DNA from 3 places in the Psychrobacillus sp. FSL K6-1464 genome. Region 3 is predicted to be linked to each of the others. Evidence: a T-box and tRNA genes for the amino acid it is inferred to sense, from the RefSeq annotation. Region 3 holds a T-box; the other regions hold tRNA genes.
The links. The T-box of region 3 lies ahead of ileS (isoleucine--tRNA ligase). A T-box ahead of a tRNA ligase gene usually reads a tRNA of that ligase, here a tRNA-Ile.
Positions count from the first base shown of each region.

Region 1: it encodes a tRNA-Ile, which carries the amino acid that the T-box ahead of ileS (isoleucine--tRNA ligase) is inferred to sense. The anticodon was not compared.
Region 2: it encodes a tRNA-Ile, which carries the amino acid that the T-box ahead of ileS (isoleucine--tRNA ligase) is inferred to sense. The anticodon was not compared.

Region 1 is NZ_JBBOOP010000001.1:2,857,732-2,862,701, forward strand. It holds rRNA gene MKX39_RS14560 (23S ribosomal RNA) at 1-1,040, opposite strand, end outside; tRNA gene MKX39_RS14565 (tRNA-Ala) at 1,156-1,231, opposite strand; tRNA gene MKX39_RS14570 (tRNA-Ile) at 1,249-1,325, opposite strand; rRNA gene MKX39_RS14575 (16S ribosomal RNA) at 1,421-2,975, opposite strand; gene MKX39_RS14580 (nucleotidyltransferase-like protein) at 3,362-4,228, opposite strand; gene MKX39_RS14585 (YgzB family protein) at 4,362-4,706, shown strand; gene perR (peroxide-responsive transcriptional repressor PerR) at 4,825-4,970, opposite strand, start outside.
Region 2 is NZ_JBBOOP010000001.1:95,262-100,231, reverse strand. It holds rRNA gene MKX39_RS00510 (23S ribosomal RNA) at 1-2,674, opposite strand, end outside; tRNA gene MKX39_RS00505 (tRNA-Ala) at 2,790-2,865, opposite strand; tRNA gene MKX39_RS00500 (tRNA-Ile) at 2,883-2,959, opposite strand; rRNA gene MKX39_RS00495 (16S ribosomal RNA) at 3,054-4,607, opposite strand; tRNA gene MKX39_RS00490 (tRNA-Ala) at 4,787-4,862, opposite strand; tRNA gene MKX39_RS00485 (tRNA-Pro) at 4,875-4,951, opposite strand; tRNA gene MKX39_RS00480 (tRNA-Arg) at 4,957-4,970, opposite strand, start outside.
Region 3 is NZ_JBBOOP010000001.1:1,181,931-1,186,900, forward strand. It holds gene MKX39_RS05630 (YlmH family RNA-binding protein) at 1-608, shown strand, start outside; gene MKX39_RS05635 (DivIVA domain-containing protein) at 707-1,216, shown strand; T-box leader at 1,266-1,487, shown strand; gene ileS (isoleucine--tRNA ligase) at 1,561-4,311, shown strand; gene lspA (signal peptidase II) at 4,592-4,970, shown strand, end outside.

The DNA.
Region 1 (4,970 bases), 1.7 Mb from region 3:
GTGGTCTGGGCTGTTTCCCTCTTGACTACGGATCTTATCACTCGCAGTCTGACTCCCAAACATAAATCATTGGCATTCGGAGTTTGTCTGAATTCGGTAACCCGGGATGGGCCCCTAGTCCAAACAGTGCTCTACCTCCAAGATTCTAACGTTTGAGGCTAGCCCTAAAGCTATTTCGGAGAGAACCAGCTATCTCCAGGTTCGATTGGAATTTCTCCGCTACCCACACCTCATCCCCGCACTTTTCAACGTGCGTGGGTTCGGACCTCCAGTAAGTGTTACCTTACCTTCATCCTGGACATGGGTAGATCACCTGGTTTCGGGTCTACGACCACATACTCATTCGCCCTATTCAGACTCGCTTTCGCTGCGGCTCCGTCTTCTCGACTTAACCTTGCATGGGATCGTAACTCGCCGGTTCATTCTACAAAAGGCACGCTATCACCCATTAACGGGCTCTAACTACTTGTAGGCACACGGTTTCAGGATCTATTTCACTCCCCTTCCGGGGTGCTTTTCACCTTTCCCTCACGGTACTGGTTCACTATCGGTCACTAGGTAGTATTTAGCCTTGGGAGATGGTCCTCCCAGATTCCGACGGAATTTCACGTGTTCCGCCGTACTCAGGATACACTCAAGAGAGAATGAATTTTAGACTACGGGGCTTTTACCCTATCCTGCGGACCTTTCCAGATCGCTTCGTCTAACTCATTCCTTTGTAACTCTATGTAGAGTGTCCTACAACCCCAAAAGGCAAGCCTTTTGGTTTGGGCTATTCCCGTTTCGCTCGCCGCTACTCAGGGAATCGAATTTTCTTTCTCTTCCTCCAGGTACTTAGATGTTTCAGTTCCCTGGGTGTGTCTCAGATGCGCTATGTATTCACGCAAATGTACTGCTCCATTACGAACAGTGGGTTTCCCCATTCGGAAATCTCCGGATCAAAGCTCACTTACAGCTCCCCGAAGCATATCGGTGTTAGTGCCGTCCTTCGTCGACTCCTAGTGCCAAGGCATTCACCGTGCGCCCTTATTAACTTAACCTAAAAGTTAAAAAGTCTTACACGTTGTGATTACGTAAATAATCACAACAGAATTTCTTGTTGTTTATTGTTTCAATGTCGTTTTATCCAGTTTTCAAAGAACAAATAATAATCTTTGGTGGAGCCTAGCGGGATCGAACCGCTGACCTCCTGCGTGCAAGGCAGGCGCTCTCCCAGCTGAGCTAAGGCCCCGGGGTTTAAAAAGGGTATGGTGGGCCTAAATGGACTCGAACCATCGACCTCACGCTTATCAGGCGTGCGCTCTAACCAGCTGAGCTATAGGCCCTCTTTGAATTTCCATATAATAAATATGAACATTCAAAACTGAACTGCAAAACGTTAAGATACGAATAAAGATTCGTATTCCGATATTATCCTTAGAAAGGAGGTGATCCAGCCGCACCTTCCGATACGGCTACCTTGTTACGACTTCACCCCAATCATCTGTCCCACCTTCGGCGGCTGGCTCCCGTAAGGGTTACCCCACCGACTTCGGGTGTTACAAACTCTCGTGGTGTGACGGGCGGTGTGTACAAGGCCCGGGAACGTATTCACCGTGGCATGCTGATCCACGATTACTAGCGATTCCGGCTTCATGTAGGCGAGTTGCAGCCTACAATCCGAACTGAGAACGGTTTTATGGGATTTGCTCACCCTCGCGGGGTTGCGACCCTCTGTACCGTCCATTGTAGCACGTGTGTAGCCCAGGTCATAAGGGGCATGATGATTTGACGTCATCCCCACCTTCCTCCGGTTTATCACCGGCAGTCACCTTAGAGTGCCCAACTAAATGCTGGCAACTAAGATCAAGGGTTGCGCTCGTTGCGGGACTTAACCCAACATCTCACGACACGAGCTGACGACAACCATGCACCACCTGTCACCGCTGTCCCCGAAGGGAAAAGCCTATCTCTAGGCCGGTCAGCGGGATGTCAAGACCTGGTAAGGTTCTTCGCGTTGCTTCGAATTAAACCACATGCTCCACCGCTTGTGCGGGCCCCCGTCAATTCCTTTGAGTTTCAGTCTTGCGACCGTACTCCCCAGGCGGAGTGCTTAATGCGTTAGCTGCAGCACTAAGGGGCGGAAACCCCCTAACACTTAGCACTCATCGTTTACGGCGTGGACTACCAGGGTATCTAATCCTGTTTGCTCCCCACGCTTTCGCGCCTCAGCGTCAGTTACAGACCAGAAAGCCGCCTTCGCCACTGGTGTTCCTCCAAATCTCTACGCATTTCACCGCTACACTTGGAATTCCGCTTTCCTCTTCTGTACTCAAGTCCCCCAGTTTCCAATGACCTTCCACGGTTGAGCCGTGGGATTTCACATCAGACTTAAAGGACCGCCTGCGCGCGCTTTACGCCCAATAATTCCGGACAACGCTTGCCACCTACGTATTACCGCGGCTGCTGGCACGTAGTTAGCCGTGGCTTTCTAATGAGGTACCGTCAAGGTACGAGCAGTTACTCTCGTACTTGTTCTTCCCTCACAACAGAGTTTTACGATCCGAAAACCTTCTTCACTCACGCGGCATTGCTCCATCAGACTTTCGTCCATTGTGGAAGATTCCCTACTGCTGCCTCCCGTAGGAGTCTGGGCCGTGTCTCAGTCCCAGTGTGGCCGATCACCCTCTCAGGTCGGCTACGCATCGTCGCCTTGGTGAGCCGTTACCTCACCAACTAGCTAATGCGCCGCGGGCCCATCCTGTAGTGACAGCGAGATGCCGTCTTTTAACATCTCCCCATGTGAGGAAATGGATTATTCGGTATTAGCCCCGGTTTCCCGGAGTTATCCCAATCTACAGGGCAGGTTGCCCACGTGTTACTCACCCGTCCGCCGCTAAATCAGAAGAAGCAAGCTTCTTCGTCATTCGCTCGACTTGCATGTATTAGGCATGCCGCCAGCGTTCGTCCTGAGCCAGGATCAAACTCTCCATAATAGTTCACTTTCAGTATGCAGAGCATATTGAGAGCGAACAAATTAGAACTAGTTTAAAAGCTCATTTTGTTTTGCTGGCATCATCATTAAATGATGTCCAAAATTGTTTTGCTATCATCCTAACTAAGTTAGTTGAAAGCTATGTTTCTTAACGTTTTGCATGTTCAGTTTTCAATGTTCATTTTGTTGTGTCGTTTTTTGCGACTTCTCTAATTTACCATCGTACTCGTTAAGTGTCAAGAAGTTTTTCTAAAAAACTTTTTCACTATTATTTGTTTGAAATAGTTTGTGTTGTTTTTGACGACGCTTATTATAATACCATGCATTTATTTATTATGTCAACAATAAAAACGAACAAATTTCATTGTTCGTTTTTAAATGTTGTTTCTACATCATCACTTTGTAGTATCTATGCATGATCGCGTTGCTTTTGGTTTGCTGTTCTTCAATTGAAATATACCCTTTATCTATTAGAAACTCGATGAAAACCTCTAAATCTACAGAGTAGTTTTTAAGCTCTTCTTGCTCATGAATTTCTTGGATCGTCCAAAACTCTTTTGACCCAAGTACTTCTATAATGTGTTGCGCTCCATCTTTTGATCGGGAATGAATCAAAAAGTCACTCGCTAAAAACAAAAGCTCTAATCTTTTTTCTAATGATTCATCACTAGAGATTAACTCATCGTACAATTTATATATAGAAGGATCTAATGCTTTTACTTGATTCCATACCATCACTTCTGGATGCATACCATTTTCAAAAACAGCTAATCGTGCTAGATGATGTAAAGAATCTACCATATGATTATAGGCATCTAAGAAATTACGTTGTTCAAAAAATAGCTTCCCTTCTAAATACCGTCTCGTTAGTTTGGCAAACTCTATACCCATTCGAGCTTTTCTTCCGTTTATCGGAAATACGTATAGCTCTTGTTTTAAACTTTCTACATATTCATTGCGATCAAATACCACACGACCGTTGATTAACCAATCCACCAGTTTCGGGTTAGTTCCCAACAAGAGCCATTTTCTTAACTGCTTTTCTGTAATTATATGAAGCGCAGTTTTTTTATCCTCATACGTATAATGCTTTGTAAAAACAGGTACCTCAGATTCTTTCGTTAATATTAATAAAATAGAGTCAAACATATCTGTAATAGGACTAAAATCTGCCCGTTTCTCTACTAAAATAACACCAAGTGTATTAGGTTCACTTGCTCTTTCTTGATAAATCGGTCTCAATAACGCTTCCAAAATGAAGCCTCCTTTATTTACTTCTACTATAAATTTTCGACAACTTTTCTATATTTCCTTCTATCAATTCATTCCTAACTTAACTTTATACTAAAATATGATATAGTGTATGTAGAAATTAGGAGGCTGAAAAATGAAACCCTATAAAAACAAAATAAATCGTATACGTTCGTTTGCACTTGGACTTATATTCTTTGGTTTTATCATTATGTACGGTGCAATCTTTTTTAAAGATAACGGTATATTAGTTACCATTTTCGTAACGCTGGGGCTACTATCTATTTTAGCTAGTACAGCAGTCTATGGCTGGATTGGATTATTATCAACAAAAGCAGTGCCTGTTGTATGTCCTAACTGTGGTAAGCATACTAAAGTATTAGGTAGAGTAGATATGTGTATGTATTGTAAAGAACCTTTAACGCTAGATCCTAATCTTGAAGGTCAAGAATTTGATGAAGCATTGAATAAAAAAAGATAATGGACACTTTGCTTTTTTAGCAAAGTGTTTTTTCTATTCTAAGTAGGTAGAAGGTGGAAGTGAAAATGCTATGTTTTCAAATAAAAAACCGAGCGTGTCTTACTACGCTCGGTTTTGCTTATTGAACTTTAGTTGCATGCTCTTTGCATGTTGGACAAACACCGTAAATTTCCATTCGATGATAACTTACATCAAACCCAGTTAAATGAGAAGCTAAATGTTCTACTTCATCTAATCCAGGATAATGAAAATCAACAATTTTAC
Region 2 (4,970 bases), 1.1 Mb from region 3:
TCCTCTCAAATTTCCTACGCCCACGACGGATAGGGACCGAACTGTCTCACGACGTTCTGAACCCAGCTCGCGTACCGCTTTAATGGGCGAACAGCCCAACCCTTGGGACCGACTACAGCCCCAGGATGCGATGAGCCGACATCGAGGTGCCAAACCTCCCCGTCGATGTGGACTCTTGGGGGAGATAAGCCTGTTATCCCCGGGGTAGCTTTTATCCGTTGAGCGATGGCCCTTCCATGCGGAACCACCGGATCACTAAGCCCGTCTTTCGACCCTGCTCGACTTGTAGGTCTCGCAGTCAAGCTCCCTTCTGCCTTTACACTCTTCGAATGATTTCCAACCATTCTGAGGGAACCTTTGGGCGCCTCCGTTACACTTTAGGAGGCGACCGCCCCAGTCAAACTACCCGCCTGACACTGTCTCCTACCCGGGTTACGGGTATGGGTTAGAATTTCAATACAACCAGGGCAGTATCCCACCGACGCCTCCTCCGAAGCTGGCGCTCCGGGCTCTAAGGCTCCTGCCTATCCTGTACAAGTTGCACCAAAATTCAATATCAAGCTATAGTAAAGCTCCACGGGGTCTTTCCGTCCTGTCGCGGGTAACCTGCATCTTCACAGGTACTATAATTTCACCGAGTCTCTCGTTGAGACAGTGCCCAGATCGTTACGCCTTTCGTGCGGGTCGGAACTTACCCGACAAGGAATTTCGCTACCTTAGGACCGTTATAGTTACGGCCGCCGTTTACTGGGGCTTCAATTCGCACCTTCGCTTGCGCTAAGCACTCCTCTTAACCTTCCAGCACCGGGCAGGCGTCAGCCCATATACTTCACCTTACGGTTTTGCATAGACCTGTGTTTTTGCTAAACAGTCGCCTGGGCCTATTCACTGCGGCTCTTCTAGGCTATGAACCCAAAAGAGCACCCCTTCTCCCGAAGTTACGGGGTCATTTTGCCGAGTTCCTTAACGAGAGTTCTCTCGCTCACCTTAGGATTCTCTCCTCGACTACCTGTGTCGGTTTGCGGTACGGGCACCTTTCACCTCGCTAGAGGCTTTTCTTGGCAGTGTGAAATCAGGAACTCTAGACATACGTCCTCGCCATCACAGCTCAATGTTAAAGAATGCGGATTTGCCTACATTCACACCTTACTGCTTGGACATGCATAACCAACAGCATGCTTACCCTATCCTTCTGCGTCCCCCCATTACTCAAACGGTGGTTTGGTGGTACAGGAATATCAACCTGTTATCCATCGCCTACGCCTATCGGCCTCGGCTTAGGTCCCGACTAACCCTGAGCGGACGAGCCTTCCTCAGGAAACCTTAGTCATACGGTGGACGGGATTCTCACCCGTCTTTCGCTACTCATACCGGCATTCTCACTTCTAAGCGCTCCACCAGTCCTTCCGGTCTGACTTCAACGCCCTTAGAACGCTCTCCTACCACTGATACCAAAGGTATCAATCCACAGCTTCGGTGATTTGTTTAGCCCCGATACATTTTCGGCGCAGCGTCACTCGACCAGTGAGCTATTACGCACTCTTTAAATGATGGCTGCTTCTAAGCCAACATCCTGGTTGTCTAAGCAACGCCACATCCTTTTCCACTTAACAAATACTTTGGGACCTTAGCTGGTGGTCTGGGCTGTTTCCCTCTTGACTACGGATCTTATCACTCGCAGTCTGACTCCCAAACATAAATCATTGGCATTCGGAGTTTGTCTGAATTCGGTAACCCGGGATGGGCCCCTAGTCCAAACAGTGCTCTACCTCCAAGATTCTAACGTTTGAGGCTAGCCCTAAAGCTATTTCGGAGAGAACCAGCTATCTCCAGGTTCGATTGGAATTTCTCCGCTACCCACACCTCATCCCCGCACTTTTCAACGTGCGTGGGTTCGGACCTCCAGTAAGTGTTACCTTACCTTCATCCTGGACATGGGTAGATCACCTGGTTTCGGGTCTACGACCACATACTCATTCGCCCTATTCAGACTCGCTTTCGCTGCGGCTCCGTCTTCTCGACTTAACCTTGCATGGGATCGTAACTCGCCGGTTCATTCTACAAAAGGCACGCTATCACCCATTAACGGGCTCTAACTACTTGTAGGCACACGGTTTCAGGATCTATTTCACTCCCCTTCCGGGGTGCTTTTCACCTTTCCCTCACGGTACTGGTTCACTATCGGTCACTAGGTAGTATTTAGCCTTGGGAGATGGTCCTCCCAGATTCCGACGGAATTTCACGTGTTCCGCCGTACTCAGGATACACTCAAGAGAGAATGAATTTTAGACTACGGGGCTTTTACCCTATCCTGCGGACCTTTCCAGATCGCTTCGTCTAACTCATTCCTTTGTAACTCTATGTAGAGTGTCCTACAACCCCAAAAGGCAAGCCTTTTGGTTTGGGCTATTCCCGTTTCGCTCGCCGCTACTCAGGGAATCGAATTTTCTTTCTCTTCCTCCAGGTACTTAGATGTTTCAGTTCCCTGGGTGTGTCTCAGATGCGCTATGTATTCACGCAAATGTACTGCTCCATTACGAACAGTGGGTTTCCCCATTCGGAAATCTCCGGATCAAAGCTCACTTACAGCTCCCCGAAGCATATCGGTGTTAGTGCCGTCCTTCGTCGACTCCTAGTGCCAAGGCATTCACCGTGCGCCCTTATTAACTTAACCTAAAAGTTAAAAAGTCTTACACGTCGTGATTACGTAAATAATCACAACAGAATTTCTTGTTGTTTATTGTTTCAATGTCGTTTTATCCAGTTTTCAAAGAACAAATTATAATCTTTGGTGGAGCCTAGCGGGATCGAACCGCTGACCTCCTGCGTGCAAGGCAGGCGCTCTCCCAGCTGAGCTAAGGCCCCGAAACAAAAAAAGGGTATGGTGGGCCTAAATGGACTCGAACCATCGACCTCACGCTTATCAGGCGTGCGCTCTAACCAGCTGAGCTATAGGCCCTCTTTGAATTTCCATATATTAATATGAACATTCAAAACTGAACTGCAAAACGTTAAGATACGAATAAAGATTCGTATTCCGATATTATCCTTAGAAAGGAGGTGATCCAGCCGCACCTTCCGATACGGCTACCTTGTTACGACTTCACCCCAATCATCTGTCCCACCTTCGGCGGCTGGCTCCCGTAAGGGTTACCCCACCGACTTCGGGTGTTACAAACTCTCGTGGTGTGACGGGCGGTGTGTACAAGGCCCGGGAACGTATTCACCGTGGCATGCTGATCCACGATTACTAGCGATTCCGGCTTCATGTAGGCGAGTTGCAGCCTACAATCCGAACTGAGAACGGTTTTATGGGATTTGCTCACCCTCGCGGGGTTGCGACCCTCTGTACCGTCCATTGTAGCACGTGTGTAGCCCAGGTCATAAGGGGCATGATGATTTGACGTCATCCCCACCTTCCTCCGGTTTATCACCGGCAGTCACCTTAGAGTGCCCAACTAAATGCTGGCAACTAAGATCAAGGGTTGCGCTCGTTGCGGGACTTAACCCAACATCTCACGACACGAGCTGACGACAACCATGCACCACCTGTCACCGCTGTCCCCGAAGGGAAAAGCCTATCTCTAGGCCGGTCAGCGGGATGTCAAGACCTGGTAAGGTTCTTCGCGTTGCTTCGAATTAAACCACATGCTCCACCGCTTGTGCGGGCCCCCGTCAATTCCTTTGAGTTTCAGTCTTGCGACCGTACTCCCCAGGCGGAGTGCTTAATGCGTTAGCTGCAGCACTAAGGGGCGGAAACCCCCTAACACTTAGCACTCATCGTTTACGGCGTGGACTACCAGGGTATCTAATCCTGTTTGCTCCCCACGCTTTCGCGCCTCAGCGTCAGTTACAGACCAGAAAGCCGCCTTCGCCACTGGTGTTCCTCCAAATCTCTACGCATTTCACCGCTACACTTGGAATTCCGCTTTCCTCTTCTGTACTCAAGTCCCCCAGTTTCCAATGACCTTCCACGGTTGAGCCGTGGGATTTCACATCAGACTTAAAGGACCGCCTGCGCGCGCTTTACGCCCAATAATTCCGGACAACGCTTGCCACCTACGTATTACCGCGGCTGCTGGCACGTAGTTAGCCGTGGCTTTCTAATGAGGTACCGTCAAGGTACGAGCAGTTACTCTCATACTTGTTCTTCCCTCACAACAGAGTTTTACGATCCGAAAACCTTCTTCACTCACGCGGCATTGCTCCATCAGACTTTCGTCCATTGTGGAAGATTCCCTACTGCTGCCTCCCGTAGGAGTCTGGGCCGTGTCTCAGTCCCAGTGTGGCCGATCACCCTCTCAGGTCGGCTACGCATCGTCGCCTTGGTGAGCCGTTACCTCACCAACTAGCTAATGCGCCGCGGGCCCATCCTGTAGTGACAGCCGAAACCGTCTTTTAACATCTCCCCATGTGAGGAAATGGATTATTCGGTATTAGCCCCGGTTTCCCGGAGTTATCCCAATCTACAGGGCAGGTTGCCCACGTGTTACTCACCCGTCCGCCGCTAAATCAGAAGAAGCAAGCTTCTTCGTCATTCGCTCGACTTGCATGTATTAGGCATGCCGCCAGCGTTCGTCCTGAGCCAGGATCAAACTCTCCATAATAGTTCACTTCCAGTATGCAGAGCACATTGAAAGCGGACAAATTAGAACTAGTTTAAAAGCTCATTTTGTTTTGCTGGCATCATCATTAAATGATGTCCAAAATTGTTTTGCTATCATCCTAACAAGTTAGTTGAAAGCTATGTTTCTTAACGTTTTGCATGTTCAGTTTTCAATGTTCATGGTGGAGCCTAGCGGGATCGAACCGCTGACCTCCTGCGTGCAAGGCAGGCGCTCTCCCAGCTGAGCTAAGGCCCCGAAAATAATAACTGGTCGGGAAGACAGGATTCGAACCTGCGACCCCTTGGTCCCAAACCAAGTGCTCTACCAAGCTGAGCTACTTCCCGTTATATGGTGCGCTCGGCA
Region 3 (4,970 bases):
AAGGTGCATTAGAGGATGCGGAGAGAAGAAGAGTTCTATTGTTTCCTTCCTATTATGTGCCATCGGAAATTGATTTCTCTATGAGAGTAGTTGAGGTCCATTACCCTACTAAATTTGTAACGTTAAAACATAAGGACGTGCTTGGTTCGATGATGTCCTTAGGAATTGATCGGAGTAAATTTGGAGATATACGTGTACAAGATGGTGCCATTCAGTTCGTGGTAGCTTTAGAGGTACTGGATTATGTACGAGCTAATTTTACATCTATTGGAAAAGTGAAAGTTCATATCGATGATGTAGGAAATCCACAAGACTATTTTGTTCAACAGGAGGAATGGATGACTGAGACCTTAACGGTAAGCTCACTCCGTTTAGACACTGTAATTGCCTCAATTTTTAATATTTCTCGTCAAAAGTCTGCATCTCTTATTCAAAGTGGGAAAGTGAAAGTGAACTGGTCCGAGAAAGATCAAGTATCCCTTGAATTACAAGAACTCGATCTCATTTCTATAAGAGGACATGGAAGAGTGAAATTAATCATGATGGAAGGCAGGACAAAAAAAGATAAAATTCGATTACAAATAGGTAGATTAGAACTAAAAAATTAATTTTTATAAGAATATTTCAAATATAGATGTATTCAATCTCGTAGAAATGTATAATGGGAGAAAGAATATAAGTTTAGTAAAGTGAAGGAGATGTTAAAATGCCACTAACACCACTTGATATACATAACAAGGAATTTAGTAAAGGATTTAGAGGGTACAATGAAGATGAAGTAAATGAATTCCTTGACCAAATAATGAAAGACCTTGAAATTTTGACGAAAGAAAAAAAAGAATTAGAAACAAAGCTTAAAACATCAAGCGAACAGGTTGGTCATTTTACTTCGATTGAAGAAACACTACATAAATCCATTGTCGTTGCTCAGGAGGCTGCAGAAGAAGTCCGTCGCAATTCACAAAAAGAAGCGAAGCTGATTGTGAAAGAGGCAGAGAAAAATGCTGACCGAATCGTTAATGAAGCTTTAACGAAAGCTAGAAGAATTGCGATGGAAATAGAGGATCTCAAGAAACAATCAAAAGTTTTCCGCAATCGCTTTAAAATGTTAGTAGAAGCACAGTTAGACTTAATCAATACTGATGATTGGAATCATTTAATGCAATATGATGTGGATACAGAAGTAATTGATCGACTATCTGTAACAGAAGATTAACATTTCTTGACTCATCGCCATACTTTACCTATAATAATTTCATATCATATAATATGCGTAGAAAAAGACGTCTAAATTTGTTTTTGATAAAGCGACCTGAGGATGGTGAGAGCTCAGGAATATAAACTCTTTAGATTATCACTTTGGAGCAAGGGCACTGAACTTTTTAGTAAGTGTCTTCGGTTAGTGCCCCGTTATGGCATTCTAAGCGGCGATTTTTTGAGAAATCGCAAGTAGGGTGGTACCGCGAGCATAACTCCTCGTCCCTTTTTGGGATGGGAGTTTTTTTGTTTACGTGTAGATTAATACAATTTTTACGTTTTTACTAATTAGGAGGTAATAAGATGGAATACAAAGATACGTTATTAATGCCTAAGACAGCTTTCCCAATGCGTGGAAACTTACCAGTGAAAGAGTTAGAAATCCAAGCGAAATGGGCAGAGCAGGATATCTATAAAAAAGTACAGGATCATACTAAAGATCGACCATTTTTTGTACTGCATGATGGACCACCGTACGCAAATGGTGATCTTCATATGGGTCACGCATTAAACAAAGTATTGAAAGATATGATTGTCCGTCATAAGTCTATGACAGGTTTCCACGCACCATATGTTCCAGGTTGGGATACACATGGTCTTCCAATCGAGCAAGCATTAACAAATAAAGGTGTGAAACGTAAAGAACTGTCTTTAGCAGAGTTTAGAAAGCTTTGTGAAGAGTATGCTTATCAACAAATTGATAATCAACGCTCGCAGTTCAAACGTCTGGGTGTTCGTGGTGACTGGGAAAACCCATATGTTACATTGACTTCTGATTTTGAATCACGTCAAATCGAAGTATTCGGTGCGATGGCTAAAAAAGGATACATTTATAAAGGATTAAAGCCTGTTTACTGGTCACCTTCTAGTGAATCAGCATTAGCAGAAGCTGAAATTGAATACCAAGATAAAAAATCACCATCTATCTATGTAAGCTTTAAGGTAACGGAAGGTAAGGGAGTTCTTGAAGAAGGAACAAAGTTTATCATTTGGACTACAACACCTTGGACTATTCCTGCGAACTTAGCTATTTCTTTACATCCAAAAGTGGAGTATGCAGTTGTCGAAACGAATGGTTCTAAGTTTGTTGTTGCATTAGATTTAGTAAAAGCTGTTGCAGAAGAATTAGGCTGGGAAGAATACACAGTAGAGCGTACACTATTAGGTCAAGAAATGGATCGCTTAGTTGCAAAACATCCTTTATACGATCGTGATTCTCTTATCATTCTTGGGGAGCATGTAACAACTGAATCTGGTACTGGTTGTGTTCATACAGCGCCTGGTCACGGGGAAGATGACTTTTATGTTGGTAAAGCTTATGGATTAGATGTCCTTTGTCCAGTGGATGACCGCGGTGTTATGACTGCTGAAGCACCAGGTTTTGAAGGATTATTTTATGATACAGCTAACAAAGCAATTACAGAAGCTCTAGAAGCTGCTGGTGCACTTGAGAAACTTACATTCTTTACGCATTCATATCCACATGACTGGCGTACAAAAAAACCAGTTATTTATCGTGCTACTGCTCAATGGTTTGCTTCAATTGAGGCATTTAGAGATGAATTACTACAAGCAATTCGAGATACAAAATTTACTCCTGCATGGGGAGAGACTCGTCTATTTAACATGATTCGTGATCGTGGAGACTGGTGTATTTCTCGACAACGTGTATGGGGAGTTCCAATTCCGGTATTTTATGGGGAAGATGGAGAACCAATCCTGACAGAAGAGACGATTTCACATGTTTCTAAACTATTCCGAGAGCACGGATCGAATATTTGGTTTGAAAGAGAAGCGAAGGAATTATTACCTGAAGGATTCACTCATATTGGTAGTCCAAATGGTATCTTTACGAAAGAAACAGATATCATGGATGTATGGTTTGATTCGGGTTCATCTCATCAAGGTGTTCTAGAAGAACGGGATGATTTAGTATTCCCAGCTGACTTATACCTAGAGGGATCAGATCAGTATCGTGGTTGGTTTAATTCTTCTCTAATCACAAGTACTGCTATGTTTGGTCATGCTCCTTATAAAGGATTGTTAAGCCATGGTTTCACATTAGATGGCAATGGTCGTAAAATGAGTAAATCCTTAGGTAACGTTATCGTTCCTTCCAAAGTGATCAATCAGTTAGGTGCGGACATTGTACGTTTATGGGTAGCTTCCGTGGATTATACAGCAGATGTACGTGTTTCTGATGCGATTTTCAAACAAGTATCCGAAGTATATCGTAAAATTCGTAATACTTTCCGATTCTTGCATGGCAATATCAGTGATTTCCATCCGGTTAATAATCGTGTGGAATTTAAAGATCTACGTGAAGTCGATCAATATATGTATATGAAACTTCAAGAAGTAATTTCTACAGTAAGAGCGGCATATGATCGCTATGATTTCGCAAGTGTATATCATACGATTAATAATTTTGTATCAAGTGAGCTAAGTTCATTCTACTTAGACATTGCAAAAGATGTTGTGTATATCTATGGGGAGGATCACCCAGATCGTCGTGCAATGCAAACAGTTATGTATGATACGCTACTAGCGCTATTAAAACTATTAACACCTATTCTGCCTCATACAACAGATGAGCTTTGGGCTTACTTAGAGCATGAAACAGCAGAAAGTATTCAATTAACAGATATGCCAGAAGCCGTTAATTATCCTGAATTTAAAGAGTTAGCAGCTAAGTGGGATAAAATTATGGAATTACGTGATGATGTTCTAAAAGCATTGGAAGAAGCACGTAATGCAAAAACTATTGGTAAATCATTAGAAGCTAAAGTAGCTCTATATGTAAATGATGACTATAAAGAATTATTTGAAACAGATGCGATCGACTTTGCTCAATTGTTTATCGTTTCTAAGTTTGAATTAGGCGGGGCTCCTTCTGACGCACCTGCTAACAGCTTGGCATTAGAACATGCTTCCGTTGTAGTAGAAAAAGCAGATGGTGAAAAATGTGAGCGTTGCTGGACAATTTCCGAAACAGTGGGAACAGTAGAAGCACACCCAACATTATGTGCACGTTGCGCAGAGGTTGTGAAGTAAATAGTCGAAGAAATGTGGTCCTATTTTATATAGGGCCACATTTTTAAATATTTCGTTTTAATGAAGATAGCCCTTAAATTCAACAATATACCTCATAACTGTAATGGAAGTCTATAATACAGCCGATCTAGTGCATAATATAAATACTCCTCATAAGCTGAAGAACATTTTCTATATTGAAATTTCTCTGCTCTTTTACGAATTGTATGGTTCTGTGTTAAACTAAGTGGAGAGTGTTCAATTTTTTACTGTAAAGAATTTGTTATGTGGGGGAAATAATGTGTGGAAATTTTATGGACTAGCTGCTTTTTTCATTGCGTTAGATCAATGGACCAAATGGCTTGTCGTTAAGAATATGTCACTTGGTGAACGAATTATTTTGTGGGACCCTTACCTAGCGCTACTTTCTCATAGAAATAAAGGAGCAGCCTGGGGCATTCTGCAAGGAAAAATAGGATTCTTTACCATAGTCACTATCATTGTTATCATTGGAATTATCTATTACTTCCATAAAGAAGCAAAAGGAAAACCGATGTTTCAAGTCGGTTTGATGTTACTGCTTGGTGGAGCAATTGGGAACTTTATTGACCGACTTTGGAGAGGCGAAGTAGTAGATTTCGTCGATGTTTTAATACCTATTATCAATTATGATTTTCCTA